3 regions of the Variovorax trehalosi genome follow, and region 3 is predicted to be linked to each of the others. Evidence: predicted binding sites of a transcription regulator. Region 3 holds the regulator's gene; each other region holds the start of a gene.
The links. Region 3 encodes sigma-54, which starts transcription at its own class of promoters, with help from an activator protein. Its sites were predicted from a motif close to TGGCANGNAANCTGCTTT; they were not measured.
Positions count from the first base shown of each region.

Region 1: ACSFA7_RS16515 (ammonium transporter) is a predicted target of sigma-54. The motif match lies at 3,910-3,927, and genes of this name have one in related genera.
Region 2: glnA (type I glutamate--ammonia ligase) is a predicted target of sigma-54. The motif match lies at 1,184-1,201, and genes of this name have one in related genera.

Region 1 covers NZ_JBPJZG010000004.1:174,531-184,880, reverse strand. Annotated here, with positions in the region: gene ACSFA7_RS16540 (translation initiation factor Sui1) at 19-396, shown strand; gene ACSFA7_RS16535 (DUF3820 family protein) at 405-641, shown strand; gene ACSFA7_RS16530 (RNA recognition motif domain-containing protein) at 824-1,246, shown strand; gene ACSFA7_RS16525 (tripartite tricarboxylate transporter TctB family protein) at 1,472-1,960, shown strand; gene ACSFA7_RS16520 (tripartite tricarboxylate transporter permease) at 1,973-3,484, shown strand; gene ACSFA7_RS16515 (ammonium transporter) at 3,965-5,200, shown strand; gene ACSFA7_RS16510 (hypothetical protein) at 5,219-5,521, shown strand; gene ACSFA7_RS16505 (thiamine pyrophosphate-binding protein) at 5,525-7,198, opposite strand; gene ACSFA7_RS16500 (pyridoxal phosphate-dependent aminotransferase) at 7,224-8,441, opposite strand; gene ACSFA7_RS16495 (amino acid ABC transporter substrate-binding protein) at 8,438-9,343, opposite strand; gene amaB (L-piperidine-6-carboxylate dehydrogenase) at 9,441-10,350, opposite strand, start outside.
Region 2 covers NZ_JBPJZG010000015.1:24,598-34,947, forward strand. Annotated here, with positions in the region: gene ACSFA7_RS33130 (EI24 domain-containing protein) at 1-303, shown strand, start outside; gene ACSFA7_RS33135 (competence/damage-inducible protein A) at 300-1,100, shown strand; gene glnA (type I glutamate--ammonia ligase) at 1,247-2,662, shown strand; gene ACSFA7_RS33145 (hypothetical protein) at 2,796-3,305, shown strand; gene glnL (nitrogen regulation protein NR(II)) at 3,310-4,389, shown strand; gene ntrC (nitrogen regulation protein NR(I)) at 4,414-5,937, shown strand; gene ACSFA7_RS33160 (hypothetical protein) at 5,968-6,498, opposite strand; gene xth (exodeoxyribonuclease III) at 6,510-7,295, opposite strand; gene ACSFA7_RS33170 (type I restriction endonuclease subunit M) at 8,249-8,659, shown strand; gene ACSFA7_RS33175 (helix-turn-helix domain-containing protein) at 8,646-8,981, opposite strand; gene ACSFA7_RS33180 (hypothetical protein) at 9,311-10,350, shown strand, end outside.
Region 3 covers NZ_JBPJZG010000004.1:364,356-374,705, forward strand. Annotated here, with positions in the region: gene argS (arginine--tRNA ligase) at 1-29, shown strand, start outside; gene ACSFA7_RS17325 (SPOR domain-containing protein) at 41-811, shown strand; gene ACSFA7_RS17330 (thiol:disulfide interchange protein DsbA/DsbL) at 961-1,608, shown strand; gene lptA (lipopolysaccharide transport periplasmic protein LptA) at 1,804-2,520, shown strand; gene lptB (LPS export ABC transporter ATP-binding protein) at 2,517-3,311, shown strand; gene rpoN (RNA polymerase factor sigma-54) at 3,330-4,919, shown strand; gene ACSFA7_RS17350 (phospholipase D family protein) at 4,930-6,531, shown strand; gene ACSFA7_RS17355 (LysE family translocator) at 6,542-7,186, opposite strand; gene ACSFA7_RS17360 (DNA-3-methyladenine glycosylase I) at 7,222-7,779, opposite strand; gene ACSFA7_RS17365 (YceI family protein) at 7,811-8,446, opposite strand; gene ACSFA7_RS17370 (YceI family protein) at 8,497-9,066, opposite strand; gene ACSFA7_RS17375 (cytochrome b) at 9,080-9,664, opposite strand; gene ACSFA7_RS17380 (sensor histidine kinase) at 9,758-10,350, opposite strand, start outside.

The DNA of each region.
Region 1 (10,350 bases), 190 kb from region 3:
ACGGAAGAGATGGATCGAATGGCGACGACGAAAAGCAATCAGGCCAGCGCGCTGGTGTATTCCACCGAGGCGGGCGGCCGCATGTGCCCCGATTGCCGTGCGCCGATGGCGCAATGCCGCTGCAAGGAACTCGAGAAGGCGCGTGCGCCGGCCACGGACGGCATTGTGCGTGTATCGCACGAGACCAAGGGCCGCAAAGGCAAGGGCGTGACCGTGGTGAAGGGCCTCGCCCTGGACGCCGCGGCGCTCGCGGCGGTGGGCAAGCAGCTGAAAACGGCCTGCGGCTCGGGTGGCACGGTGAAGGACGGCACCATCGAGATCCAGGGCGATCACCGCGAACTGGTGATCGCGGCCCTCGTGAAGCAGGGCCACACCGTCAAGCGCGCCGGGGGCTGAAGCAACCCATGAAACCCGAAGACCTGCAGCGCCTCGTCACCCTCGAAATGCCTTTTGGCAAGCACAAGGGCACGCTGATCGCCGATTTGCCCGGAAATTACCTGACTTGGTTCGCACGCGAGGGTTTTCCCTCGGGAGAAATCGGCCGGCTGCTCCATTTGATGCATGAAATAGACCACAACGGCCTCTCAGACCTGCTCAAACCGTTGCGAAACCGCCCGTCACGCCAGGATGTTTCTCAATAACACACGATTTCCCACGCTTTTTTGCAAAGGACCGGGATAATTCGCCCCACGTGTCTGTGAGCTTTGTTGTCTCCCGTGCACGTAATTCGGTGATCGGTCAGTTTCGCGCCACAGCGCACTTGTTTGTTGTGATTCTGGGACTCCATCGCTTTGTTTTGTTGGTTTGAATTAGGAGTCCCTCCATGGGCAAGAAACTCTACGTAGGCAACCTCGCCTACTCCGTGCGTGACAACGATCTGGAACAAGCTTTCGGCGAGTTCGGCTCGATCGTCAGCGCCAAGGTCATGATGGAACGCGACACCGGCCGTTCGAAGGGCTTCGGCTTTGTCGAAATGGGTTCGGATGCTGAAGCACTCGCAGCCATTGAAGCCATGAACGGCCATTCGCTCCAGGGCCGCGCCCTGACGGTGAACGAAGCCCGTCCGATGGAAGCTCGTCCTCCCCGCACCGGCGGTGGTGGCGGCTACGGCGGCGGCGCTGGTGGTGGCGGCGGCGGCTACGGTGGTGGTGGCGGCGGCGGTGGTTACGGCGGCGGCGGCGGTGGCCGTAGCGGCGGTGGCGGCGGCGGTTACGGCGGCGGCGGCGGTGGTCGCGGCGGCTACTAAGCCCTCATCCACACTCAGGGAGCCCCGGCTCTCTGAATGAATGAAAAGCTCCTTCGGGAGCTTTTTTCGTTTCCGGGGCACAGAAGAACCGGCTTCGCCGGGCCTCAGACATCGCTCCGGGGAGAACCCTAATCCTGGCGTAAGCATTTGTCCTTACCGAAGCGGTCAGCCAACGGTCAGCCGCGGACGACGACCCTCACTCCTCCAAAACAGAGGGTCGAGGCAATGAAGATCAAGAGTCAGGCGGACTTCTTTTCAGGAGTCATGTTCACCACCGTAGGGGGTGCCTTCGCGATAGGCGCCACCACCTACACCGTCGGGAACGGCGCCCGCATGGGGCCCGGGTACTTCCCGCTCATGCTGGGCATCCTGCTGGCCATCCTCGGGGTGGTCATCATGTTCCAGGCCATGGTGGTGGAAACCACCGATGGCGACAAGATCGGCAAATGGGCCTGGAAGCCGCTGGCCTTCGTGCTCGGTGCCAACCTCGCATTCGGCATCCTGCTGGGCGGCCTGCCCAGCATCGGCCTGCCGGCGATGGGAATGATCATCGCGATCTACGCGCTCACGATCATCTCCAGCATGGCCGGCGAGCAGTTCAAGCTGCGCGACGTGCTCGTGCTCTCCACCATCCTGGCGGCCGGCAGCTACGTGGCCTTCATCTGGGCGCTCAAGCTCCAGATCCAGGTCTGGCCCACTTTCATTTCGGGCTGAGGAGAGAACCCCATGGACCTGATCCACAACCTTTCCATCGGTTTCGGCGTTGCCTTCACCTTCACCAACCTGCTGTATTGCCTGCTGGGCTGCATATTGGGCACGCTGATCGGCGTGCTCCCGGGCATCGGCCCGGTCGCGACCATCGCGATGCTGCTGCCCGCCACGTACGCGCTGCCGCCCGTGTCGGCGCTGATCATGCTGGCCGGCATCTACTACGGCGCGCAGTACGGCGGCTCCACGACCGCCATTTTGGTGAACCTGCCCGGGGAGTCGTCCTCGGTGGTCACCTGCATCGACGGCTACCAGATGGCAAGGCAGGGCCGCGCAGGCCCCGCACTCGCGGCCGCGGGCCTGGGCTCGTTCTTCGCGGGCTGCATCGGCACGCTGATCCTGGCGGCCTTCGCGCCGCCGCTGACCGAACTGGCCTTCAAGTTCGGCCCGGCCGAGTACTTCTCGCTGATGACGCTCGGCCTGATCGGCGCCGTGGTGCTCGCTTCGGGTTCGCTCCTGAAGGCGGTGGCAATGATCGTGCTGGGCCTCCTGCTCGGCATCGTGGGTACCGACGTCAACTCGGGTGTCGCTCGCTTCAGCTTCGACATTCCCGAGCTCACCGACGGCATCGGCTTCGTGGTGATCGCCATGGGCGTGTTCGGCTACGGCGAAATCATCGGCAACCTCTCGCAGCCCGATGACGAGCGCGAAGTCTTCACGCACAAGGTCAAGGGCCTGTGGCCCACCAAGGACGACTTCAAGCGCATGACGCCCGCGGTGCTGCGCGGCACGGCGCTGGGCTCCGCGCTGGGCATCCTGCCCGGCGGCGGTGCGCTGCTGGCGGCCTTCGCGGCCTATGCGCTGGAGAAGAAGATCAAGATGCGCCCCGGCGAAGTGCCCTTCGGCAAGGGCAACATCCGCGGCGTGGCATCGCCCGAGTCGGCCAACAACGCCGGCGCGCAGACTTCCTTCATTCCGCTGCTGACGCTGGGCATTCCGCCCAACGCCGTGATGGCGCTGATGGTGGGCGCGATGACGATCCACAACATCCAGCCCGGCCCGCAGGTGATGACGAGCAATCCGGAGCTCTTCTGGGGCCTGATCGCCTCGATGTGGATCGGCAACGCGATGCTGATCATCCTGAACCTGCCGCTGATCGGCATGTGGATCAAGCTCTTGACGGTGCCCTACAAGTTCCTGTTCCCCGCCATCGTGCTGTTCTGCGCGATCGGCGTGTACTCGACCAACAACAACACCTTCGACGTGTGGATGGTCGCGATCTTCGGCTTCGTCGGCTACCTGTTCCTGAAGCTGCGCACCGAGCCGGCCCCGCTGCTCCTGGGCTTCATCCTCGGGCCGATGATGGAAGAGAACCTCCGGCGCGCGTTGCTGCTCTCGCGCGGTGCGTGGAGCGTGTTCGTCACGCGGCCGCTGTCGGCCGGGTTGCTGGTGGCTGCAGCACTGTTGTTGTGCATCGTGCTGCTGCCGTCCATCAAGGCAAAACGCGAGGAAGCCTTCGTCGAGGAATAGGCAACCGCCCACGTTCCCTGGAACGAGAAAGCCCCTGCATGAAAGTGCGGGGGCTTTTTTATCTGGTGCCGGCTTCCAGTGTCAGGTTGCTACCAAATAAGTAGCACCAATCATCCACTGGGCGTACGCAATCCGCGGATTCAGCCAGGTAGAAATCGACCTTCATCACCCGGCGAGCGGGCATAAAAAAGGCGCCGACCAGCGGCGCCTTTCAAGTTCGAAGTGGCATCTCGTACGGAGCCTTGAAGGATTTTTCTTTTTGAAGGGGAAGTTGTCTCCTCGGACCCTCGGCAGCACGAGCAGGGCCCGTTCGCGAGTGCGCAGACTTTATGTGCTGCACCGCACCAGTGCATTGGGAATTACCCGCTTTGCCTTACTGCGAATGGCCGATTCGCAAACGAAAGTGTTTCTGGTGGTTAACGATGTGGCACGACTCGTGCACGTGGCACCACACCCGACAACTCGAAGAAGCGCACTGCCATGGCCTTGGTCCCGCAAGCCTCCATCAACGCGGCCGACACCGCCTGGATGATGACGTCGACCGCACTGGTGCTGCTGATGACGCTGCCCGGCATCGCGCTCTTCTATGCCGGCATGGTGCGGCGCAAGAACGTGCTGGCCACCATGGCGGCCGTCGTGGCGATCGCCGCGGCGGTCTCGCTCACCTGGTTCGCGCTGGGCTACTCGCTGGCGTTCACTCCGGGCTGGCCGTGGCTCGGCGGCACCGAGCGCTTCTGGTTCTCGGGCTTCGAATACCTGAAGGAGGCCGGGCAGATCGCGGTGAGCCATGTCGCGCCCAACGTGCCCGAGTCGGTCTATGCGATGTTCCAGCTCACCTTCGCGATCATCACCACCGCGCTGGTGCTGGGCGCCTTCGTCGAGCGCATGCGCTTCTCGGCGATTCTGTGGTTCGCGCTGCTGTGGAGCGTGCTGGTCTATGCGCCCATCGCGCACTGGGTCTGGGAGCCGGGCGGCTGGCTCGCGCAGATGGGCGCGCTCGACTTCGCGGGCGGCTCGGTGGTGCACGTCAACGCGGGCATCGCGGGACTGGTGTGCGCCTATGCACTCGGCCCGCGCAAGGGCTATGGGCGAGAGGCCTTCGAGCCCTACAGCCTGGCGATGACGATGATGGGCGCCGGCCTCCTGTGGGTCGGTTGGTTCGGCTTCAATGCGGGCTCGGCGGTCGCGGCCGACGGGCGCGCGGGCCTCGCGATGCTGGTCACGCACATCGCCGCGGCGGCCGGTGCGATGAGCTGGATGATCGGCGAGTGGATCGTGCGGCGCAGCCCTTCGCTGCTGGGGCTCTGCTCGGGTCTCGTGGCCGGGCTGGTGGCGATCACGCCGGCCGCCGGCTTCGTCACGCCGCTCTCGGCGCTGGCCATCGGCGCCATCGCGGGCTTGGCCTGCTACTGGGGTGCCACGGGCCTGAAGCACATGCTGGGCGCGGACGATTCGCTCGACGTGTTCGGCGTGCATGGCATCGGCGGCATCGTGGGCGCGCTGCTCACGGGCGTGTTCGCCGATGCGCGCATCTCGGGCTCGGCCGGCAATGTGTTGACGCAGGCCATCGCCGTCGGCAGCGTGGCGATCTACAGCGCGGCGGGAACGGCGATCGTGCTGTTCCTGGTGCATGTGCTGGTCGGATTGCGCGTCGACCCCGAAAGCGAGCAGCTGGGCCTCGATCTTGCTCAGCATCGTGAACACCTGGGAGCCTGACCACCCGAGGGAGACATCATGCCATCCATGTCCGAAAGCGAACGCATCGCGCTTGCAGCCCGTCTTCACGTGGCACTGCGGCGAAAGCACGGGCGCGTGACCGACACCGAATGGATGGCCACCAATGCCGAGTACGCCGCCGAGATCGTGCGCATGACGCGCGCGCACGCGGCGGAAACGAAGGACGAGGAACTCGACCAGCTGGCCACGCGGCTCGAGCAGGCGATGGAGCCGCTGGCGCGCGCCGCGCGGCTGGCGGCGCGGCAACCCGATGGAACGCCGCCTACGCCGCCACCCCGCTACGTCGGCGGGTTGCGCTGACGCTCAGCCCGCCGCCAGCGCCGCCTTGCGGATCGACTGCAGCGTGCTGGCCGGCGTGATCGCCTCGGGGTCCAGCAGGCAATGCAGGATCGCCGGCTTGCCGCTGGCACGTGCACGCGCCAGCGCGGGGCCGAACTCCTCGGTTGTCGTCACCCGCTCGCCGTGCCCACCGAACACCTCGGCGTAGCCGCGGAAGTCGGGGTTCTTCAGCTGCGTGGCGCTGATGCGGCCGGGGTAGTGCTTTTCCTGGTGCATGCGGATCGTGCCGTACATGCCGTTGTCCAGCAGCACGACGAGGATCGGCAGGCCGTACTGCACGGCGGTGGCGAACTCCTGCCCGTGCATCATGAAATCGCCGTCGCCCGCGAACACGACCACCTCCCGCTCGGGCCACAGGCGCTTCGCACCGACGCCCGCCGGCAGGCCGTAGCCCATCGAGCCGCTGGTCGGCGCAAGCTGGCTCGCGAACGCACGGAACGGCCAGAAGCGGTGCACCCAGGTCGCGAAGTTGCCCGCGCCGTTGCAGAAGATGGTGTCGGCCGGCAGCACCTCGCGCAGGTGCTGCATGACCTCGCCCATCTGCAGCGGGCCGGGGATGCGGATCGGGGCCGGGTCGCTCCAGCGGAGGAAATCTTCGCGTGCGGTCTTCGTTTCGGCCTGCCACACGGGCGGCGACGCCGGACGCAGCGTGGTCACGGCTTCGGCGAAAGCCTGCGGCGTGGCGTGGATGGCCTGCGCCGGACGGTAGAGCTTGCCGAGCTCGTCGGCGTCGGCGTGCACATGCACCAGCGCCTGCTTCGGCTGCGGAATCGCGAACAGCTCATAGCCCTGCGACGGCACTTCCGACAGACGCCCGCCCACCAGCAGAACGAGGTCCGCATCGCGGATGCGCGCCAGCATGCGCGGGTTCGCGCCGAGCCCCAGGTCGCCTGCGTAGCAGGGGTGATCGGCGGACATCAGCATCTGGCGGCGGAACGAGCAGTACACCGGGAGCGCATACGCCTCGGCGAACTTCGCGAACTGCTGCGTCGCGGCTTCGGACCAGCGGCTGCCGCCCAGGATGACGACCGGCCGCTGCGCTTGCGACAGGCGCTGCTGCAGCTCGGCCAGTTGCGCCGCGCCGGGATGAGTTTCGGTCACGGCATAGGGCAGCGCATCGGCCACCACGGCGGCTTCCGTGAGCATGTCTTCCGGCAGCGCGATCACCACCGGACCGGGCCGGCCCGAGGTCGCGACATGGAAAGCGCGCGACACCAGCTCGGGCACGCGCGCCGGATCGTCGATCTGCACCACCCACTTGGCCATGGTGCCGAAGACCGCGCCGTAGTCCAGTTCCTGGAAGGCTTCGCGGCCGAGCGCGTCGCGCGCGACCTGCCCGACGAACAGCAGCAGCGGCGTCGAGTCCTGGTGCGCGATGTGCACGCCCGCCGCCGCGTTGGTGGCACCGGGGCCGCGCGTGACGAAGCAGACGCCCGGCTTGCCGGTGAGCTTGCCCTGCGCCTCGGCCATCATCGTCGCGCCGCCCTCCTGCCGGCACACCGTCACGTCGATCGATGCGTCGTGCAATGCATCGAGCACGGCCAGGAAGCTTTCGCCGGGCACGCAGAAAAGCTGCTGCACGCCGTGGGTGATGAGCTGGTCGACCAGGATCTGGCCGCCGGTGCGGGAGGAAGTCATGAGGGTTCCAGTGGAATGAAGAGGTTCAGGAGAGCGCGGCGCAGGCGGCGGCAATGCGCGCGCACGCCTCTTCGAGTTGCGCCATCGACGTCGCATACGAGATGCGGAAATACGGCGCGAGCCCGAACACGCTGCCCGGCACCACCGCCACGTCGAAGTCCTGCAGCAGGTAGCGGCAGAAGTCGCTGTCGGTCTGCAGCAGCGCGCCGCCGACGGTGCGCCTTCCGAGCACGCCGGCGCAGCTTGCGAATGTGTAGAAGGCGCCCTCGGGCACGCGGCAATGCAGGCCTTGGGTGCGGTTGAGCGCGGCCACGACGAAGTCGCGGCGCTGTTGAAACGATGCACAGCGCTCGGCCACGATGCCCTGCGGTCCGGTGAGCGCCTCGGTGGCTGCGGCCTGGCTCACCGACGACGGACACGAGGTCGACTGGCTCTGCACCACGGCCATCGCGGCGATCAGTGCACGCGGGCCCGCACCGTAGCCGACACGCCAGCCGGTCATCGCATAGGCCTTCGACACGCCGTTCACCGTCAACGTGCGTTCGCGCAGCCGCGGCTCCACGGCCACCGGCGTTGCGAACGCGAGGCCGTCGTAGAGGATATGTTCGTAGATGTCGTCCGCCAGCACCCAGACGCCCGGGTGATCGAGCAGCACGTCGGTGATCGGCTTGAGCTGCGCGGCGCTGTAGGCTGCGCCGCTCGGGTTCGACGGCGAGTTGAGAAACAGCCAGCGCGTGCGCGGCGTGATGGCCGCCTGCAGTTGCGCCGCGCCGATGCGGAAACCGTTCGCCTCGCTGCCCGTCAGATGCACCGGCACGCCGCCGCAGATCTGCACGATGTCCGCGTACGAAGTCCAGTACGGCGCGGGCAGGATCACTTCGTCGCCCGGGTTCAGGCTCGCCATCAGCGCGTTGAAGATCACCTGCTTGGCGCCCGCGCTCACGCTGATCTCGTCGAGCGCGAAGTCCAGCGCGTTGTCGCGCTTGAACTTCAACTGCACGGCAGCCTTCATCGCCGGGCTGCCGTCGAGCACCGTGTAGCGCGTGTCGCCGCGCGCAATCGCCTGCGAGGCCGCATGCCGGATGTTCTCTGGTGTGTCGAAGTCGGGCTCGCCCGCACCCAGCACGATCACCGGGCGGCCGGCGCGCTTGAGCGCCTGGGCATGGTCGGTAATGCGCAGGATCTCCGAGACATTGATGGCGCGCACACGTTGCGCCGGCGAGAACACGGCTGCGTCTGTCACTTGGCGTAGGCTTCCAGTGGCTTGTCGTTGGGTTCGAGGAGCAACTGCTTCAGGGCCGGGCTCATCGGCAGGTTGAGGCTGGTGTTCTTCGGCGGAATCGCGGCCACGAACCACTTGATGTAGATCTTCTCGAGCTCGCCGCTCTTCATGAGCTTGCGCAGCGACTCGTCCACCGCCGTCTTGAAGGCCGGGTCGTCCTTGCGGAACAGCAGCGCGATCGGCTCGGAGCCCAGAGCATCGCCAACGATGCGGTAGGCCGCCGGGTTCTTCGAGTTCGCGATGATCCCGGCGAGCAGGTTGTCGTCGAGCACGAAGGCATCGGCGCGGCCCGATTCCATGAGCAGGAAGCTCTCCAGGTGGTCCTTACCCAGCATCGTGTTGTACGAGACGTTCTGCGCGCGCTCGCGCTTGCGCAGCAGCTGCACGGCGGTGGTGCCGGTCGATGCCGACACGTTGCGGCCCGCGAGCTGGTCCAACGTGGTGATGCCCGAGTCGACCCGGGTCGCCATGCGCACTTCGCTCACGTACGTGGTGAGCGCGAAGGCCACCTGCTGCTGGCGCGCGGTGTTGTTGGTGGTGGGGCCGCAGCCGATGTCCAGCGTGCCGTTCTGCACCAGCGGAATCGTGTTCTGCGCGGTCACCGCCATGTATTCGAGCTTGGCGTTGGGCGTGATGTCTTTCAGCACGCGCTCGCAGAGTTCGACGTGGTAGCCCACGTACTTCTCGCCCGCGCCCAGCATGTAGGCCATGGGCGGCGAGGCTTCGCGCACGCCGAGCACGACCTTGCCGCTTGCCTTGATCTTGTCGAGCGTGCCGCCGGTGGGGGCCTGCTGCGCGGTGGCGTTGCCGAATGCGAGCGCGAGCAGCGCGGCGGTGGCGAGGGTCTTCAGTTGCTTCTTCATCTTCTCTGTCTCCTGGTGGTTTTTCTTGGATGCACGCGGCCGCCGCCTTGCCGCTGCAGCGAAATGCTGCGCGGCAGGAACAACGGGCCGGGGTCGATCAGTCGCCAATATCGAAGGTCACGCCCTGGGCGAGGGGCAATGCCGTCGAGTAGTTGATGGTGTTGGTGGCACGGCGCATGTACGCCTTCCAGCTGTCGGAGCCCGCTTCGCGCCCGCCGCCGGTTTCCTTCTCGCCACCGAAGGCGCCGCCGATCTCGGCACCGCTCGGGCCGATGTTGACGTTGGCAATGCCGCAGTCAGAGCCGGCGCTCGACATGAAGCGCTCGGCCTCGCGCACGTTGAGCGTGAAGATCGACGACGACAGGCCCGCGCCCACCGCGTTGTGCCATTCGATGGCTTCGTCGAGCGTGCTGTAGCGCACCACGTAGAGGATGGGCGCGAAGGTCTCGCGCAGCACCGGGCCATCGTGCGACTTCAGCTCCACCAGCGCGGGGCGCACGTAGTAGGCGTCCTGCGTGCCGATGCCGTCGACGCGGTTGCCACCGTGCACCTTGGCGCCGATCTCGCGGCTTTCGCTGAGCGCCTTCTGCATGCCATCGAAGGCCGCGCGGTCGATCAGCGGACCGACCAGCGTGCCGGCCTCGCGCGGATCGCCCACCTGCACATTGCCGTAGACCTTCGCGAGCTTGGGAACGAGCTGGTCGTACACGCTGTCGTGCACGAACAGGCGCCGCAGCGTGGTGCAGCGCTGGCCGGCCGTGCCCATGGCCGAGAACGCGATGCCGCGCAGCGTGAGGTCGAGGTCGGCCGAAGGCGTAACGATGGCGGCGTTGTTGCCGCCCAGTTCAAGAATCGCGCGGGCAAAGCGCGCAGCCAGCTTCGGCCCGACCTGCCGCCCCATCGCCGTGGAGCCGGTGGCCGAGAGGATCGGCACGCGGTGGTCGTCCACCAGCACCTCGCCGATGTCGCGCTGGCCCAGCAGCAGGCCGAGCAGGCCTTCGGGCGCG
Region 2 (10,350 bases), on a different contig from region 3:
CACCGACTGCCGCTCCTGTGCATCGGCGTGTTGTGCGGTTACCTGGGCGCCGCGCCGAGCATCGTCTGGGCCTCGGGCCTGCTGTTCGCCGCCGCCTTCTTCGTGCTGGTGCCGATCGCCATCTGGATCTACACGCTGGTCTTCGCCTTTTCCGCGCTCTGGTTCGCGCACTATTGCCTCGATGCCCTGGCCCAGCTGCGCATGCAGCGTGCCGCGGCGCTGGCCTCGGCCGAAGGCGGCACGCCCGCCCTCGAGACGGCCGAAGCCAACCAGGCTGCTCTTTCTCAATGGGGTTCACCATGACACGCGCATTCGGTCTCATCGTCGTCGGCGACGAGATCCTCTCCGGCAAGCGCGCCGACAAGCACATGCCCAAGGTCATCGAACTGCTCGCCGCGCGCGGCCTGCAGCTGGGCTGGGCGGAATACGTGGGCGACGAGCCCACCCGGATCACCGCGGCGCTGATGCGCGCCTTCGCCTCGGGCGACATCGTGTTCTCGACCGGCGGCATTGGCGCCACGCCCGACGACCACACCCGCCAGTGCGCCGCCAAGGCCCTGCGCGTGCCGCTCGCGCTGCACCCCGAAGCCGAAGTGCTGATCCGCGAGCGCATGCAGGACACGGCGAAGGAGCAGGGCGTGGTCTACGAGCCCGACCGGCCCGACAACATCCACCGCCTGAACATGGGCGTGTTTCCGCAGGGCGCGACGATCATCCGCAACCCGTACAACAAGATTCCGGGCTTCAGCGTCGACCATGTGCATTTCGTGCCGGGTTTCCCGGTCATGGCCTGGCCGATGATCGAATCGGTGCTCGACAGCCGTTATGCCGACCTTTTCACCCGCAACGCCATCGCCGAGAAGTCCGTGATCGTTTTCGGTGCGATGGAAGCCACCCTCACGCCCCTGATGCAGGCCATCGAGGAAGCTCATGCAGGCATCAAGGTGTTCAGCCTGCCCAGCGTCGATCACCCTCAGTATGGCCGTCACATCGAGTTGGGCGTCAAAGGCGATCCTGGCCGGCTCGATGCCGCCTATACCCAACTGATCGAAGGGTTGCACACTTTCGATGCCAAGCTTGGCCCAGAATTGGTGCGTTAAAAGTTAATGCACCTATTTGGTGATATCCCGCACGTATTTAAGCGGTGCATCCGTCCATAAAGTCTCATTCCGTGAGGCGACAATGGCACAGAAACTGCATCCTTCGTTCCCGTATTCCTAACCACCATCCAACTCAGGAGAAACTGATGGCAAAGACCGTCGCCGATGTACTCAAGCTCGTCAAGGAAAACGAGGTCAAGTTCATCGACTTCCGCTTCACCGACACCCGTGGCAAAGAGCAGCACGTCACCGTGCCGGTCTCGGCTTTCGATGAAGACAAATTCACCTCGGGCCACGCGTTCGACGGCTCGTCCATCGCTGGCTGGAAGGGGATCGAAGCTTCGGACATGCAGCTCATGCCCGACCCCAACACCGCCAACATCGACCCCTTCTTCGAAGAAACGACGCTGATCCTGACCTGCGACGTGATCGACCCGGCAGACGGCAAGGCCTACGAGCGCGATCCGCGTTCGCTCGCCAAGCGCGCCGAGGCGTACATGAAGGCTTCGGGCCTGGGCGACACCGCCTTCTTCGGTCCGGAACCCGAATTCTTCGTGTTCGACGGCGTCCGCTGGAAGAACGACATGTCGGGCTGCTTCGTGAAGATCGATTCCGAAGAAGCCTCGTGGAACACCGACAAGGAATACGAGCACGGCAACACCGGCCACCGTCCAGCGGTCAAGGGCGGCTATTTCCCGGTTCCCCCGGTCGACAGCTTCCAGGACATGCGCTCGGAAATGTGCTTGGTGCTCGAAGCCCTCGGCATCCCGGTCGAAGTGCATCACCATGAAGTGGCCAACGCCGGCCAGATGGAACTGGGCACCAAGTTCAGCACGCTGGTCCAGCGCGCCGACTGGGTCCAGCTGCAGAAGTACGTGATCCACAACGTGGCCCATGCCTACGGCAAGACCGCCACCTTCATGCCCAAGCCCATCGTCGGCGACAACGGCTCCGGCATGCACGTGCACCAGTCCGTCTGGAAGGACGGCAAGAACCTGTTCGCTGGCGACGGCTATGCGGGTCTCTCGGACTTCGCGCTGCACTACATCGGCGGCATCATCAAGCACGCCCGTGCCCTGAACGCCATCACGAACCCCGGCACCAACAGCTACAAGCGCCTGGTGCCCGGCTTCGAAGCTCCGGTGAAGCTGGCCTACTCGGCCAAGAACCGCTCGGCCTCGATCCGCATCCCGTTCGTTGCCAACCCCAAGGGCCGCCGCGTCGAAGCGCGCTTCCCCGATCCGCTGATGAACCCGTACCTCGGTTTCGCTGCGCTGCTGATGGCCGGTCTCGACGGCGTGGAAAACAAGATCCACCCGGGCGAAGCCGCCAGCAAGGACCTGTACCACCTGCCGCCGGAAGAAGACGCGCTGATCCCGACCGTGTGCCACAGCCTCGACCAGGCCCTGGAATACCTGGACAAGGACCGTGCGTTCCTGACCAAGGGCGGCGTGTTCACCGATGCGTACATCGATGCGTACATCGAACTGAAGATGCAGGAAGTCACGCGCTTCCGCATGGCGACGCACCCCGTCGAGTTCGACATGTACTACTCGCTGTAAAGCGAGCCCCTCACGGGGAAGTAAGACAAAAGGACGGCCTCGGCCGTCCTTTTTCCTTGACGCGGAACATCTTGTCACCGGTGGCGCGGAATTGCATGAAAATGCGCCTTTGTCGCGCCACCCACCGATTCACATGAAGACTGCTTCTCTCATTTTCCTGGCCGGTTCATTGTTGGCCGCCCTGCCGGCGTCCTCGCAGGAGCGCGTGTGGCGCTGCGGCAATGAATACACCAACAACGCCACCATCGCCCAGCAGAAGGGCTGCAAGGTCATGGAGGGCGGCAATGTCACCGTCGTCCAGGGCGGCGGCGGCACGACGAAGTCGTCGGGCGGCTCGTCGGGCGCTTCCGCTGCGCGTGCTCCGGCCGGCAGCCCGCGCGTCGAAGGCGTCGACCAGCGCGCCAGGGATGGCGAAGCCCGCTCGGTGCTCGAGTCCGAGCTCAAGAAGGCCGAGGCCCGCCAGGCCGAGCTGCAGAAGGAATACAACAACGGCGAGCCCGAAAAGCAGGGCAGCGAAGGCCGCAACTACCAGAAGTACCTCGACCGCGTGGCCGAAATGAAGGCCGAACTCGCGCGCAACGAGAGCGACATCGCAGGCATTCGCCGGGAAATCGGCCGGTTGCCGACCAACAAACCCCAGTAATCGCATGGCATTCGGGAAGAAGGCGGTCGGCGCCAACACGCGCTTTCAGACCTTCGACCTGCTGTCCACACTGATCGCGGTGGTCAACAGCGACGGCTCCGTGCTGTTCGCCAACGCGGGCCTCGAAGACGCACTGGGCACCTCGCGGCGCACGCTCGAAGGCTCGCAGTTCGGCGCCTGCTTTCACGAGCCGCAGGTGCTGCGCACCGCCATCGATGGCGCCAGCAGCAACGACTTCGCCACGCTGCGCTACGAAGCCTTTCTGCGCCGCGTCAACCACGAGCTGATGCCGGTGCAGGTCACGCTTGCGCACGGCGACAAGAAGGGCGAACTCATCATCGAGATGTCGCCGCTCGAACAGCAGGTGCGGCAGGACCGCGAGGAGCGCTTGATCGACCAGGCGCAGGCCAACAAGGAACTCATCCGCAATCTCGCGCACGAGATCAAGAACCCGCTCGGCGGCATTCGCGGCGCGGCGCAGCTGCTGCAGATGGAGGTCGAGTCGCGCGACCTCATCGAATACACGCAGGTCATCATCCACGAGGCCGACCGGCTGCAGACGCTGGTCGACCGGCTATTGGCACCGCACCGTCGGCCGCACGTGGTGGGCGACGTCAACATCCATGAAGTCTGCGAGCGCGTGCGCTCGGTGATCCTTGCGGAGTTTCCGCGCGACCTGCACATCGAGCGCGATTTCGACGTGTCGATCCCCGAGTTCCGCGGCGATCGCGAGCAGCTCATCCAGGCCACCCTCAACATCGTGCACAACGCCGCGCAGGCCCTCGCGGAGCGCCGCGCAGCGGGCGATGCGCAGATCACTTTCAGGACCCGCATCGCGCGCCAGGTGATATTCAACAAGCAGTGGTATCGATTGGCATTGGAATTGCATGTCATCGACAATGGACCGGGTGTGCCGGACACGATCAAGGACCGCATCTTCTACCCGCTCGTATCGGGCAGGGAAGGCGGAACAGGCCTGGGGCTGACCCTTGCGCAAACTTTTGTGCAACAGCATCACGGCGTGATCGAGTGCGACAGCGTCCCGGGCCGGACCGATTTCAAGATACTGATACCGCTGCCCTAGCGCAGCACGGCAACAAGGAGATGCATGAAGCCGATCTGGATAGTTGATGACGACCAATCGATCCGCTTCGTGCTCGAGAAGGCCTTGCTGCGCGAAGACTTGCCCACGCGCAGTTTCACGAACACGCGCGAGGTGCTCGCGGCCCTGGAGCAAGCCGACGACGACGAGCAGCAGGGTCCCCAGGTCCTGGTGAGCGACATCCGCATGCCCGGCGGCTCCGGGCTCGACCTGCTCGACAAGATCAAGGCCAAGCACCCCGGCCTGCCCGTCATCATCATGACGGCGTTCTCCGACCTCGACAGCGCCGTCTCGGCCTTCCAGGGCGGCGCCTTCGAATACCTGCCCAAGCCCTTCGACCTGCCGCGCGCGGTTGAACTCATCCGCCGCGCAGTCGACGAAAGCCAGCGCGAGGAAGTCTCCGAAGAGCGCATGGTCGCCGCCCCCGAAATGCTCGGCCAGGCGCCCGCGATGCAGGACGTGTTCCGCGCCATCGGCCGGCTCTCGCAGAGCAATGTCACGGTGCTCATCACCGGCGAATCGGGCTCGGGCAAGGAACTGGTGGCGCGTGCGCTGCACAAGCATTCGCCGCGCGCCAACGGGCCCTTCGTGGCCATCAACACCGCGGCGATCCCGAAGGACCTGCTCGAGAGCGAACTCTTCGGCCACGAGCGCGGCGCCTTCACCGGCGCGCAGACCATGCGGCGCGGCCGCTTCGAGCAGGCCGAGGGCGGCACGCTCTTTCTCGACGAAATCGGCGACATGCCGTTCGACCTGCAGACGCGTCTCCTGCGCGTGCTGAGCGACGGCCATTTCTACCGCGTGGGCGGCCACAACTCGGTCAAGGCCAACGTGCGCGTGATTGCGGCCACCCACCAGGACCTGGAGCAGCGCGTGAAGCTCGGCGGCTTCCGCGAAGACCTGTTCCACCGCCTCAACGTGATCCGCCTGCGCCTGCCGGCACTGCGTGAGCGCGGCGAGGACGTGCCCGCGCTCACACGCCACTTCCTGCAGGTGAGTGCGCGGCAGCTCGGCGTCGAGCCCAAGCGCATTTCCGACGCCGCGCTGGCGAAGCTCGCGGCCTTCGGCTTTCCGGGCAACGTGCGCCAGCTCGAAAACATCTGCCACTGGCTGACCGTGATGGCGCCCGCGCAGTTGATCGAAGCCAAGGACCTGCCGCCCGAAGTGATGGCTGCGGCCGCCGAAGGGCAGGGGACCGAGGCGGTGGTGCCGGCGACAACTGCGCATGCACAGGTTGCGCCGTTGCCGGTGAATGTCGAACGCGAATCCGCATCGGCGACTGCCGTACCCGAAGCGGCGGAAGCCCCAGTCGGTGTGAGCAGTTGGGAAAGCGGCCTGGAGCTCGAAGCCCAGGCCTTGCTGGCCGCCGGCCGCACCGACGTGTGGGATGCGCTCTCGCGCCGCTTCGAGTCGCGGCTGATCCTCACCGCGCTCGCCAACACCCGGGGCCGCCGCATCGAGGCTGCTCAGAAGCTGGGCATCGGGCGCAACACCATCACCCGGAAGATCCAGGAGCTGGGCATCGAGTGAAAGCGGGCCCGAGGCATCGCGCCTCGGGTGTTATCTGCTTCGCTGACCCAGCGTCAGCGAATCGAGCTGGAACTTCCCGCTCTTGTCCCAGAGCCAGGTGTCGACATACGTATGGCCGCCCAGCTTGCCGGGCGAAGGCAGCGGCGACACCGCCTTGATGAGCTCGGCGATCATCGGCGGTACTTCCGGCGCGTGGCTTGGCACGCGGCTGAAGCTCACGTTGACGACCTTGCCATCCGCATCGATGTCTGTCTCGACCACCACCACGGCGTAGACCAGCGGCGGAATCTTTCCCTTGTAGATCCGGTTCGCATACGCCTTGTAGATCTGGCGCGCGCCGGTCTTGCGGTAGGCGCGCACGGCGGGCGTCTGCGCGGTGATCAGGCGCACCGTCGGCACGTCGCTCTTGCCCGGCGGTGTCGTTTCATCCGTGGGCGATGTGGCGCTCTTGCCGTTTTCCGTCTTCTCGGCGGGCTTGAGGATCGAGCAGGCGCCCAGCGTCAGAGCGATGACGAAGATTCCAAGGGTGCGGCCGGTCCGCAAAAGCAGGTGCCTGGTCATCGTGTTGGCGCTCAAGCGCCCTGGTCCAAGTCGAGCACCACGGGGGCGTGGTCGCTCGGCTTCTCCCATTTGCGCGGCACGCGATCGATGACGCAGCCCTTCACGCGCGGTACCAGCGGCTCGCTTACCAGGACGTGGTCGATGCGCAGGCCCCGGTTCTTCTGGTAGCCGAGCATGCGGTAGTCCCACCACGAATAGCTTTTCTCGGGTTGCTCGAACATGCGGAAGCTGTCGGTCAGGCCCAGGCCGAGCAACGCCTTGAAATGGTTGCGCTCTTCGGTCGTGTGATGGATCGTTTCCTTCAGGCCCACGGGGTCGAAGCTGTCGCGGTCTTCGAGCACGATGTTGAAGTCGCCCAGCAGCACCAGGTTCGGATGCGCCACCAATTCCTGCCGCAGCCATTCGCGCAGGGCGTCCAGCCACTTCATCTTGTATTCGAACTTGTCGGAGCCCGGCGCCTGGCCGTTCACGAAGTAGCCGTTGACCACGCGCAGCGGGCCCGACGGCGTCTCGACGGTGGCGGCGATCACGCGCGACTGGTCGTCGGTGAAGCCGCCGATGTTCTTCACCACGTCGCGCACCGGCGCGAGGCTCAGGATGGCGACGCCGTTGTAGGTCTTCTGCCCGAACACGGCCGCTTCGTAGCCGGCCGACTTGAGCACCTCGAGCGGGAACTTGTCGTCGGTCATCTTGAGCTCCTGCAGGCAGAGCACGTCGACCGGATTGGCGATCAGCCAGTCGAGCACGTGCTGCAGGCGGGCCGTGAGGGAATTGACGTTCCAGGTGGCAATTTTCATAAATTGTGATAACCTGTTGATTTTAAAAGGATTTTTATCCTGCAGTCGGCGATTATATTGACTCGTACCCAGCGGCATACCCAATTAATGCTTCGCTACCCCTAGGCCTCGATCCCACGCAAGCCAGCTTAACAAAAGCACTTGAGCGCCTTTGAGTTCCCGGGTAAACAGGCGAATCAGCAGTTGGGAGTTAGTTTTTGCGGGTGGCGCGCAGGCACTGCACAGCCAGCAGTGGGGCCTCACCCTCGAGCTTGTCAGGCTGTCGTCTACCGTTGTCGATCAGGTCTGGGCCAGCCTCAGATCTACAGGCACACTCTCCGCCGCCACCCCAGTATCCATGCGGGCTTTCAGGCGATGAGGGGCTCTACCCCCTTTTTTCCCCCTTTTTTCTTGCACTCAGCTAGGCTAATTTGACCCGCTTTATACGGGCACGGCCCACGTAGCTGGGCCTGGGCTGTAGGCCTGGCGTGTTGCTGGGGAGGCCAAGCCGGCCCCGCCCGAGCGGGCCTGGCGCCTTCCTGCAAATGAGCACTTGACCCTCTCCAGGACGCTTGAGCGCGGGGCATTGGGAGATCCCTGCGTAGATCACGTCCACCAGGCCAAAAAACGTCCAATATTGGTCATGCCCGGCCTAAGAATGTTACATTTCGTCACTTTTGTGGTATAATTCATCCACGGCTAGGCTTGCCGGCGCAAGCTAGGCAACACCTAGCCCGTATACAGGCGCACCGCCGCCTGTAGCCCTCGATGGCCGCCAAGCCAGCGCTTGCCGCTTGCCGCTTGCCGCTTGCCGCTTGCCGCTTGCCGCTTGCCGCTTGCCGCTTGCCGCTTGCCGCTGGCCTTGGCGGCCGTTTTTGTTTCATCCCCCCGCGCTTTTTTCGACCGCTGCACCTTGCCCCCTGGGGGCCCGGTGCGGCTGCCGCATGGGCGCTTCTTTCCCTATGGAGATACAAGTGAAGGACTTTCTGAGCAAATTTCTCAAGCCTGGCAGTTCACCGCGCTTTGCGCTGGGCCGCGTTGTCGCAACACCGGGTGCCTTGGCGCTCATGCACGTCACCAACAGCAACCCGTTCGTGCTGCTGGCCAAACATGTCACCGGGGACTGGGGCGAAATCGACCCAGAAGATGTGCAGACCAACGAAGACGCTGTCGCGCATGGCCTTCGTGTGCTCTCGGTCTATCGACTACCGCTGCAGCATACCCCCGAAGAAGGGCACAAGGCAGCACAGTCAGCACCGCGCCTCGACGTGGATGACAACCGCATCTGGTTGATCACTGAGGCAGATCGGAGCGTCACAACCTTGCTGCTGCCAGAGGAGTACGATGAGCGGCCAACTACGAAATCGAAGGTCAACGACGCTTAGTCGTTCGACGCCGAACTGCAGCAGGGCGGCTGGCGGAGCGCGGTGCTCGTGTCAAGGTCGTATCGAAGCCACGTTGTTCGGCCAACTGCGGATGCAACAACTCATGTGGTGGGATCTTCAGCGCTTGAGCGATCAACGCGATGTTGTCGATGGAAATGTTGCGAATGCCTTGCTCCAGGCTTCCGATGAATGTTCTGTCGAGCCCGCATTCAAGTGCCAGCTTCTCTTGGGAGAGGTTCGCAGCGATGCGCGCCATCCGAACATTTTTCGCAAAAATCAAACGAAGTGGAGGAATGGAAGACTTGGCAGGGGAGGCTGGCATCCAACCGATGGTTGGAAAAAGATGTGTTTAAAACCACGGTGTTTGAATATCATTAGAGGTTTGCCGCGCACAGATGCACAGATCGCTGCGCGTCTCGAGTGCAGGACTTCTTGCGCAAATAAAAGATATTCAAATACATCATTAATGAAATCGAAGCCACAACTAGTACAGAGCGCTTGCGAGCGCGCGACCTGAAACGTAGGAGTAACTTGACCATGTTTAGACATTCACACGGACTTATCCGCCGATGGCTTTCGGTATGCATGCTCGCAACCCTATTTCTGCTGGCGGGGTGTGCTCCGGAGGCCCCGGCCTGCAACGATCCCAAAGTGACAAGCATGATCCTTGAAATGGTGGGCAAGGCTCACGACGCCCACCTCAAGCAGTACCCTTCAAAAAGCAAGGATCTAGCCTCATTCACGCTCGAAACGCCAACGGTGACGGCCTACGACGACAAGCTGAAGCTGCGCAGTTGCAAGACGACTTTTGTCATGCAAATCCAGCCCGAGAAGGTGGCGCAGATGAACGAGTTCATCTCCAACCCGAATCCCAGCTTGTTCGGTGCTCTTGCGATGCTTTCGGGGCGGCGAGATGCGCTCTACCCCGATATCGTTCGCAATGAAGTGCTCTACCTCCAACAGCGCAACGCAGTCCCACTGACTCAGGAGCCCATACGCAAATCCCTGACCTACCAGGTTCAGAAGGAGGAGGGTAGCAACGAGTATGTGGCGAGCACCAACGTGGATGTCGACGGCTCGATTCAGTACTTGCGCGTGGCGGCCTTCGCGGAGCAACGGGCCAAGAGCAATGCTGAATCAAAAGCTCAGGCGGCCAAAGAGCAGCAGCAAAAGCAGGCAGAGATCGACCGACTGGCAGCCACTGGCAACTGGCGAAGGGTGGTCGCCATCGATGGCTTCAAGTGGGAAAAGGATCCCGAGTTCTGCCGCCGACAAGACGCTTTCTGCTTTGTCGGGCAAGCCGATGACCTCATGGGCCGCGTGCTGTACATGATCAAGGCTGGGCCGAACACGACCGACGAATCCCGTGAGAAGACCCGCAGCACCCTGACGGCTGGCGCGCGTGTGTGCTTGATCGGGCTGAAGAAAACCTCAGATGCCGACGTGTTCACGTACTCGATGTGGTCCACGTTGCGTGATGACAAGGGCCAGTTGGAAGACTGCCGCCCGGGCGCGGTCGAAGCCGAAGCTGCGGCCAGGGTAAAGGGGATGGCGGTTCAACCTGTGCCGTCCGCCCCAGCAGCCTCTACCCTTCCGGGACCCGTTGTAGCGCCCGCGGGGACGGGGCCGGAAAGCGTGATGTCGCTGATCACGAAGTACGAGCCCTGCGGCGAAGAGGCCGTGTGCCTGCA
Region 3 (10,350 bases):
TCGGCGTCAGTGCGCCGAACAAGATGTGAACCTCACTCCCATGAAGAAGACAACCAGACAACGCGGCAACATCGTCATCGGCCTGATCATCGGGCTGGTGATCGGCCTGGGCGTGGCGCTGGGCATCGCGGTCTATGTGACCAAAGTGCCGATCCCGTTCGTGACCAAGACGCAGAAGGGCGGCGCCGAGCAGGACGAAGCCGAAGCCCGCAAGAACCGCGATTGGGACCCCAATGCACCGCTGGCCGGCAAGGCCGGTGCCGCCAGGCCGACGCCGCCGGCCGCCACCGGTCCGGTCAACCCGGTCACCGGCGAACCGGCCACCAGCACCACCGCCGTCGCGCCCGGCACGCCGCCCCCGGCCGCCGCACCGGTGCCGGTGGTGGTCGCGCCCAAGCCGACGCGTGCCGCGCCGGTGCCGGCCGAGGCCAACGCGCTGCCGGCGTCCAACGATCCGCTGGGCGACCTCGCCCGCGCGCGCGCGGGCACCGGGTCGGGCAGCACGACCGTGGCGTCCGCCGCGCCGAGCAGCAACGCCAACAACGGTGCCGCGGCATCGTCCTCGGGCGCCGACCCGTTCATGTATTTCGTGCAGGCCGGCGCCTTCCGCACCACCGACGACGCCGAGGCCCAGCGCGCGAAGCTCTCGCTGATGGGCGTCGAGGCCCGTGTCACCGAGCGCGAGCAGGCCGGCCGCACGGTCTACCGCGTGCGCGCGGGTCCGTTCAACAAGAAGGACGACGCCGACCGCCTCAAGGAGAGGCTCGACGGCGGCGGCCTCGAATCGGCCCTGGTCCGCGTGCAGCGCTGATCAAGCGGCTGCCACGAATAGCCCTTAAGCTTCGCCGCGCGGCATTTGCCGCCACCATTCAGCGCCCCGGGTGCGCCGTGTGACCGCTTGCGAGGAACTCCTCGCCGCGCCCCGGCTCAGTCTGCCGTACCAACAGGAGAACCCTTTCAATGAAACGTCGTGACTTTTCGCTGGCCGCCACTTCGCTCGGGCTGCTTTCGCTGGCCGCCAACCCGGCCCACGCCCAGGCCAAGGTGCCCAAGGCCGGCTCCCAGTACCTCGTGCTCGACAAGCGCGTGCCGGTCGATGCCCCGGCCGGCAAGGTCGAAGTGGTCGAGTTCTTCTCGTACAACTGCCCCCATTGCAACGACTTCGAGCCGTCGCTCGAAGCCTGGGCCAAGACGGCGCCGAAGGACGTGGTCCTGCGCCGCATCCCGGTGCCCTTCGTGGGCAACGACGTCGAAGCCAAGCAGCGCCTGTACTACGCACTCGAGGCGCTGGGCAAGGTCGATGAATTCCAGCCGAAGGTCTTCAACGCGATCCACAAGCAGCGCCAGAACGTGAATGGCGACGCCAACATCATTGCCTGGGTCGCGGCCAACGGCATCGACGGCACCAAGTTCAAGGAAGTCTTCACCTCGTTCGGCGTGGCCAGCAAGGCCAAGCGCGCCTCGCAGATGACCGACGCCTACAAGGTGGCCGGCGTGCCGGCAATGGCCGTGGCCGGCCGCTGGTATGTGGATGGCGAGACCGCCGGCAACATGACCAACGTGCTGCAGGTCGTCAACTTCCTGGTCGGCGAAGCAAAGAAGGGCTGACCCCCAGGGTGCGCGGCACTTCATGTCCGCTGCGCCCACCCCCTTGCAGGGGCGACACCTGCGGCCCGGCGGAGCCGGTTCCGCGGTGTTTCCCGAGAGGGACAACTGGCCCGCTTTGGCGGGCCTTTTTCATCGGCGCTGTGAACTAGTGTTACTCCGCCGCATACAATGGTTCAGAGCAAGTTTCGTGCCTCTATGACATTGCCCTCCTACCCACACAACACCCCCCTCATCCGTCGCATCGGCCGCCTGGCCATCGGCGTGCTGTTGCTGGCCGGCCTCGTCTCGGGCGTCCTGGCCGAGACCGCCGATCGCAGCAAGCCGATGAACATCGAGTCGGACGCCATGCGTTACGACGACCTGAAACAGACCAGCGTGTTCACCGGCAACGTGCTCGTCACGAAGGGCACGATCATCATCCGCGGCGCGCGCCTCGATGTGCGCCAGGATGCCGAGGGCTACCAGTACGGCGTGGTCACTGCGGCACCCGGCAAGCGGGCCTACTACAAGCAGAAGCGCAATGCGCCCGACGAGTGGATCGAAGGCGAATCCGAAGTCATCGAGTACGACAGCCGCGCCGACAACGTCAAGTTCATCCGCAACGCCACCATGCGCCGCCTGCTCGGCGCCACGCCGAACGACGAAAGCCAGGGCGCGCTGATCGTCTACGACCAGAGCAACGACACCTACACCGTCAACGGCTCGACCGTGCCGCCGAACACGGCAGTGAACGCATCGACCCCTACCGGCCGCGTCAAGACCATCCTCACGCCCAAGGCCGCCACCGCGCCGAAGCCCGGCGCCTCGACCCCGGCCGGCGCGAAGCCCGCGGCACCGGCTCCCACCCCCGCGCCAGGCACCGGCTTGCGCTCGACCACCACGCTGAGTGGAGAGGGAGAAGGGCGCAAGTGATCGAAACCGCCGGAATCCAGGAAGCCAACAACGTCCCGGGCAGCCGCCTGGTCGCGCGCGGCCTGCAGAAAAGCTATGGCAGCCGCACCGTCGTGAAGGACGTCTCGCTCGACGTGCAGAAGGGCGAAGTCGTCGGCCTGCTCGGCCCCAACGGCGCCGGCAAGACCACGTCGTTCTACATGATCGTCGGGCTGGTGCGTGCCGACGCAGGCGAGATCACCATCGACGGCGAGCCGATCGCCCACATGCCGATCCACCGCCGTGCGCGCATGGGCCTGAGCTACCTGCCGCAGGAAGCGTCGATCTTCCGCAAGCTCACCGTCGAGGAAAACGTGCGTGCCGTGCTCGAGTTGCAGCGCGAGCCCGACGAGAGCGGCAAGGTGGTGGCGCTCTCCAAGAAGCACATCGAGGAGCGCCTGTCCGAGCTGCTGACCGACCTGCGCGTCGATCACCTGCGCGATTCGCCCGCGCTCGCGCTTTCGGGCGGCGAGCGCCGCCGCGTCGAGATCGCACGCGCGCTGGCGACGCAGCCGCGCTTCATCCTGCTGGACGAGCCCTTTGCCGGCATCGACCCGATCGCGGTGATCGAGATCCAGCGGATCATCAGTTTCCTGAAGGAACGTGGCATCGGCGTGCTCATCACCGACCACAACGTGCGCGAAACGCTGGGCATCTGCGATCACGCTTTCATCATCAGCGACGGGCACGTGCTGGCACAAGGCACACCCTCGGAGATCGTCGACAACGCCGAAGTACGCAGGGTGTACTTGGGCGAACACTTCCGCATGTAAGGGAAGGTCGGGTTCTTCATGAAGCAAGGGCTGTCCCTTCGCGTCTCGCAGCATCTGGCGCTCACGCCACAGCTGCAGCAGTCGATCCGGCTGCTGCAGCTCTCCACGCTCGAGTTGAGCCAGGAGGTCGAGCAGATGCTGGACGAGAACCCGTTCCTCGAGCGCACCGCGGAAGAAGCGGCGCGCGAGGAATTCGGGCTCGATGCCGTCGACACGCCGGTGCCCCGCGACGACGGTGGCGAAACCGGTGAAGGCGATTTCGCCCCGGTCCCGACCAGCAGCGCGACGACCGCGACCGAAACCACCTCGACACCCGACACCGACGGCCCCGCCGCCGAGATCACCGAGCGCGAGCCCGACTGGGAAGGCGACGGTACCGTCGACATGGCGCCCGACGACAGCGAGTGGGGCAGCGACGCGCCCGCGCGCCAGAACAACCTGGGCGACGACGAACGCGCCGATGCCACCGAGCTCGCGCGCAGCCAGGAATCGCTGCAGTCGTTCCTGCACCGCCAGGCGCTGAGCCTGCGCCTCAATGAAAACGACTGTGCCGCGCTGCGCTTTTTGATCGAATCGCTCAACGACGACGGCTACCTCGAAGACTCGCTGCCCGCGCTGGCCTCGGGCCTGGCGGGCGACGACAACGACCAGTTCGACGAACTCGTGCACCACTTCCAGGTGGCGCTCGGCCTGCTGCAGAGCCTGGAGCCCGCCGGCGTCGGCGCGCGCGACCTGGGCGAGTGCCTGGGCATCCAGCTGCGTGCGCTCGCCAGCGAAGACGAGACCGAGGACGAAGAACTCATCCGCAAGACCGCCATCGCGATCTGCAAGCAGCCGATGGAACTGCTCGCACGGCGCGACTTCAAGCGCCTGGCCACGCTCACCCGCACCAACGAAGAGCTGGTGCGCTCGGCGCTGCAGATCATTGCGCGCCTGGAGCCCAAGCCGGGTCGCCGTTTTGTCGACGTCGAGCGCAACATCGTCATTCCCGACGTGATCGTCACCAAGACCGGCCGCGGCACCAACATCAAGTTCCGCGTCATGCTCAACCCCGAGGTGATGCCGCGCCTGCGCGTGCACGACATCTACGCGGGCGCGCTCAAGTCGCACAAGGGCGAGGGCAGCCAGGCGCTGTCGCAGCGGCTGCAGGAGGCGCGCTGGTTCATCAAGAACATCCAGCAGCGTTTCGACACCATCCTGCGTGTGAGCAACGCCATCGTGGAGCGGCAGAAGAGCTACTTCGTGCACGGCGAACTCGCGATGCGCCCGCTGGTGCTGCGCGAGATCGCCGACGAGCTGGGCCTGCACGAGTCGACCATCTCGCGCGTGACCACCGCCAAGTACATGTCCACGCCGTTCGGCACGGTCGAGCTCAAGTACTTCTTCGGTTCGGCGCTGGGCACCGAGACCGGCGGCAATGCGTCGAGCACCGCGGTACGCGCGCTCATCAAGCAGTTCGTGAGTTCCGAGAGCATCAAGAAGCCGCTGTCGGACAGCCAGATTTCCGAGATGCTGAAGGAGCAGGGCATCGAGTGCGCGCGCCGCACCGTGGCCAAGTACCGCGAGGCGCTGCGCATCGCGCCCGCGAATCTGCGCAAGGCCCTGTAGAAAGCCACCGATGACCCGTCGCCTGCTGTCGCGCTGTGGGCATTGGGTCTTCGCCATCGTGGCTGCATCGCTGTTCGCGGGTTGCGCCACCCTGCCCGACGAGGCACCGCGCCCGCCCACCAAGACCATCGCCGTCTCGACCGACACCGCGCTCGGCCGCATCGCGCTGGCCTCGCAGCCCGATCCGGACCTCAGCGGCTTTCGCCTGATGCCCGGCGGCGACTTCGCCTTCGACACCCGCATCCAGCTCGCACGCCGTGCCCAGCGCACGCTCGACGTGCAGTACTACCAGATCGAGAACGACGAGACCGGCCGCTACCTGCTGCGCACCCTGCGCGATGCCGCCCAGCGCGGCGTGCGCGTGCGCCTCTTGATGGACGACCTGTACACCTCTGGCGAAGACGAGCTGCTGCTCGGCCTGGCCGCCACGCCGAACGTCGAGGTGCGCCTCTTCAATCCGTTCCCGGCCGGGCGCGGCAGCCTGCTCAAGCGCTTTGCCGCGTCGCTCTTCGACTTCAGCCGCGTCAACCGCCGCATGCACAACAAGCTCTTCATCGCTGATGGCGCGATGGCGGTGGCGGGCGGGCGCAACATCGGCAACCAGTACTTCACGCGGACCTCGGGCGAGAACTTCATCGACCTCGACACCTTCGTGACCGGTGCGCTGATCCCGCGCCTGGGCGTGCTGTTCGACCAGTACTGGAACAGCGTCTACGTGCGGCCGGTCCAGTCGCTCATCACAAGCGATCTTTCGCGCGAGGAGCTGCAGAAGCGCTTCGACATCGCCACCGGCCCCGACACCACGCCCCCGCCGCCGAAGCCCGCGCCCAACGACCTGCTCGGCTACAGCCCGATGGCCGACGACCTGAACGCCGGCAAGCTCGGCCTGATCTGGACCCTGGCCGAGGCGTACGCCGATTCACCCGATCGCGTGATCGGCAAGACAGCGTCGTACGGCGGCGTGCCGCTGCTCGATGTCGACAGCGTGCGCTACAACGTGGTCGAGCAGATGCGCCGCGCGCGCAGCGAGGTGACCATCGTCTCGCCCTACCTGATCCCGGGCGCCGCGGGGCTCGAGGTGATGAAGGAGATCCGTCGGCGCAACGTGAAGATCAGCGTGGTCACCAACTCGCTGGCCGCCACCGACGAGCCACTGGTGCACACCGCCTACCGCCGCTACCGGCCCGAGATGCTCAAGCTCGGCGCCGACCTCTATGAGCTGAGCACCAACCGCACGCGGCGCAGCGTGCGGTTGGGATTGTTCGGCACCTCGGTGGGCCGGTTGCATGCCAAGTCGGCGGTGATCGACCGCAGCATCCTCTTCGTCGGCTCGATGAATTTCGATCCGCGCTCGGAGACCTACAACACCGAGATCGGCCTTTTCATCCGCAGCGCCGAGATGGCGCAGCAGGCGCTCAAGCTCATCGATGTGCTCAAGCAGCAGGGCGCCTACCGGCTGCGCTTCGTCGAAGGCAGCGGCGAGTCGCACATCGAGTGGGTCAGCGAGGACGCGGGCAAGACCACCGTGCTGAACGAGGAGCCCGACTCCGGCTTCTGGGACCGCACGATGCTCGAGCTGCTGGCGCCGCTGACGCCGGAGAGCTTGCTCTAGCTTCGCTGGATCAGTTGCCGCGCACGGCCGACCACACGAGTCGCAGGCCCAGCAACCCCATCACGCCGCCGGCCGCGCGGTCGATCCAGGTCTTGTAGCGCAGGTAGGCCGAGCGCGGCGCCGCCGAAGAGAGGGCGAGCGCAACGATCGCGTACCACCCCGTCTCGATGCAGAAGATGACCGCCGGCACCGCGAGCGCCAGCACCAGCGGCACCTCGCGTGGCAGGAAGGCCGCGAAGATGCTCGCGTAGACCACCGCCGTCTTCGGGTTGCTGACCTGCGTGGCGAGCCCGAGCAGGAAGGTGCGTCCGCCGCGGCCCTGTTGCCGAGGCGAAGCGTCCGTGTCCTGCGTCATCGCGAGCGGCTGCCGCGCGCCGCGCCAGATGCGAAAGCCCAGGTAGATCAGGTACGCGCCGCCGAGGCCCTTGATCGCAAGGTAGAGCCCCGGCACCGCGAGAAACGCCGCCTGCAGCCCGGCCAGCGCGGCAATCGAGAACACGAGTCCGCCCGCGCCCATGCCGAGCGCTGCCGCGAGCCCGTCGCTGCGCGAAGTCACGGCCGTGCGCGCGACCATGACGAAACTCGGACCCGGGCTCATGGCCCCGACGGTCATCGCGCCCGCGATGCCCAGCAATGGAATGGTGATGTTGCTCATGGTGGTGACCTGACAGAGATCCGTTCAATACTCGTTCAACGCGCCGTGCGCCGGAAGCAGCCCAGCGAATGATCGTTGACGATGCCCACCGCCTGCAGCCACGCATAGACGATCGTCGGCCCGACGAACTTGAAGCCCCGGCGCTTCATTTCCTTGGAGACCTGCTCCGACAGCGGCGTCTGGGTCGGGAAGCTCTTGCCGTCGCCCTTCACGACCTTCCCGTCGGTGAACGACCAGCAGAAGTCGTCGAAGCTCTCGCCGCGCGCCGCCATCTCGTTGTAGATGCGTGCGCCTTCGATGGTCGCCACGATCTTGGCGCGCGCGCGGATGATGCCGGCATTGGCCATCAGGCGCGCGATGTCGTCCTCGCCGAAGCGCGCGACCTTCTTCGGATCGAAGTTCGCGAAGGCCTCGCGGAAGGCCTCGCGCTTGCGCAGCACGGTGATCCACGCGAGCCCGGCCTGGAAGCCCTCGAGCATCAGCATCTCCCACAGCATGCGCGAATCGTGCTGCGGCACGCCCCATTCCTCGTCGTGATAGGCCTGCATCAACGGATCGCCCTGGGCCCAGCGGCAGCGTGCGTGTTCTGTCATGGATGGATTTCTTTGGTGTCGGTGGGGGAGATCACTGCGCCGACACGTTCACCGCCTCGACCTGCACCAGCAGCTTCACCTTGTTCTCGAAGCCGAAGTTCAGCCCCCAGTTGATGCCCCAGTCGCTGCGCTGCACGGTGGTCTCGAAGTCGCCGCCGCACACCTGGCGGTTGATCAGCGGGTTCAGGTAGCAGTTGAAGCGCACGGCCTTCAGCGTCACCGGCCTGGTCTGGCCCATGAGCGTGAGGGTGCCCGGCACGTCGACGACCTTGTCGCCGCTGAAGTCGATGCGGTCGGCCACGAAGCGGCCGGTCGGGAATTCGGCGACGTTGAAGAAGTCCTTGCTCTGCACATGGCGGTTGAGCAGGTCGACGCCGGTGTTGATGGTGCCGATGTCCATCGTGATGTCGACCTTGCCGCTTGTGCCCGTGCCGTCGATCTGCACCGAGCCGTCCTTGGTGCTGAAGCGGCCGCGGTTGGTGGTGGTGCCGTAGTGGCCCATCTCGTACATCACGAAGGTGTGGGTGGGGTCGATCACGTAGTTGCCGTTCTTCACGGGGCCGCCCGCGGGCTTGGCGGCCACGGCGGGAGCCGTGTATTCCTGCGCGATGGCGGTGAACGGGAGGGCCGTGGCCGACAGCACCGAGGCGAGGAGGAGTTTCTTCATGGCGGTGGGGGTGTGGGACATGGGAATGAAATCGGAAGAAAGATCGATGCTCAGAGCGGCCCGAGGCCCGCGAGCGTGAGCTTGAAGCGCACCTGCACGTCGTTGCCGACCACCGAGGTGTCGGTCCATTCGCCGTCGCCCACCTTGTAGTCGAGCCGCTGGATGGTGAAGTAGCCGGTGGCCACCGCGTAGTTGCCGCCGGCCGGTGCGATCGTGAAGGGCACCGTCACATGCTTCGACGTGCCCTTGATGGTGAGCTTGCCCGCCATCTCGAACTTGCCGTCGCCCAGGGCCTTGATGGCGCTCGACTGGAAGCTCGCCTGCGGGAATTTGGCGGCGTCGAACCACGGCGCCTTGGGGAGCTCGGCATCGCTCATCGGCACGCCGAAGCCGGCGCTGGCGGTATCGATCTGCAGCGCGACGCTGCCGCCCTCGGGCTTCTTCGGATCGAAGGCGATTTGCGCGTCGAACTTCTTGAAGGCGCCTTCCATCGGCACGCCCATCTGCTTGCTGACGAAGGCGATATGGCTCTTGTCGGCAATCAGCTTCGCGCCCGGTTCGGCGGCGGCGGGCATGGCCGCCGCCAGGGTCAGCAGGATCGGGAGAAAGAGGCGCGTCATCCAGCAGGTTCCTTCAGTGGCGCGGTCCGGGCCACATGCGTTTCAGAAGACCATCGCGGTCGATCCAGTGGTGCTTGAGCGCCGCCGCGGTGTGCAGCAGCGCCACTGCGGCCAGCGTGAAGGCGCTCGCCTTGTGCAGCGGCTTGAGTATGGCCTCGGCAAGGTCCTTGTCGAACGGCACGAAGTCGGGCAGCGGCAGCACCCCGAACCACACGACCGGAATGCCCAGCGCTGAGGTGTAGGCCCAGCCGAACAGCGGCACCGCGAAGAACAGCAGGTACATCGCCGCGTGGCTCGCCCGCATGCCCGCAATCTGCCAGCGCGGCATGGCGGCCAGCACCTGCGCCGGCACCGCTGGCGGGCGGTGCGCGAGCCGCCACAGGAGCCGCACCGCCGACAGCAGCAGGATCGTGACGCCAGCCCACTTGTGCCAGTTGTAGAGCTTGATGCGCTGCGGCGAGAAGGGCAGCCCCGTCATGTAGAGCCCCACACCGAGCGAGCCGACGATCATGGCCGCGAGCAGCCAGTGCAGCACGATGGCCACGCCGCCATAGCGCTGGCCGGCGGCTGGGGGGTGAAGAGGGGTGTCGGCGGACATCGGGGGCAGGGCGGGCGGCCTGTGCGCGGAGCATATCCCGGAAGGCGTGGCCTCCGGTGGTGCACGGTCGTGCCAGGCGGCCGGCTTCGTCGCTCAGGAACGCTGCTGGGCCCGCAGCAGCACGCCGCGCAGCTCGTCCGGCTGCACGGGCTTGCGCAGCGCATGCCAGCCGCGCTCGGTGGCCAGCCGCTGGGTGGCCTCGTTGATGTCGGCCGAGATCAGCGCGATGGTGAGCGCCGGGTTCTGCGCCTGCAGCCGTTCCGCCAATGCGATGCCGTCGAGCGCGCCCGGCAGGCGGATGTCGCACAGCGCCACGCTGAGCGCGCGCAGGTCGGCCAGCGCCAGCGCTTCGGCGGCGCTGGCGTAGACGCGCGGCTCCACCGCCCACTGCCGCAGCAGCGCATACAGGCTGTCGGCCACCACGGCGTTGTCTTCCACCACCAGCACGGCGAGGCCGGGGCGCAGCAGCGTGGGTGCGGCTTCAGGGCTGGCCTGAGGCGCGGGAGCAACCTGCGTGGCCGCTGCCCCATAGCCCAGCGCCGCGGGCAGCTCGAAGCTGAACACCGAGCCCCGGCCCGGCGCCGAGCGCAGCCAGACCTCGATGCCCAGCTGCGCGGCCAGCCGCCGCACGATCGCGAGGCCCAGGCCGTGCCCGTGCTGCAGGTTGCGCTCGACATTGCCGATCT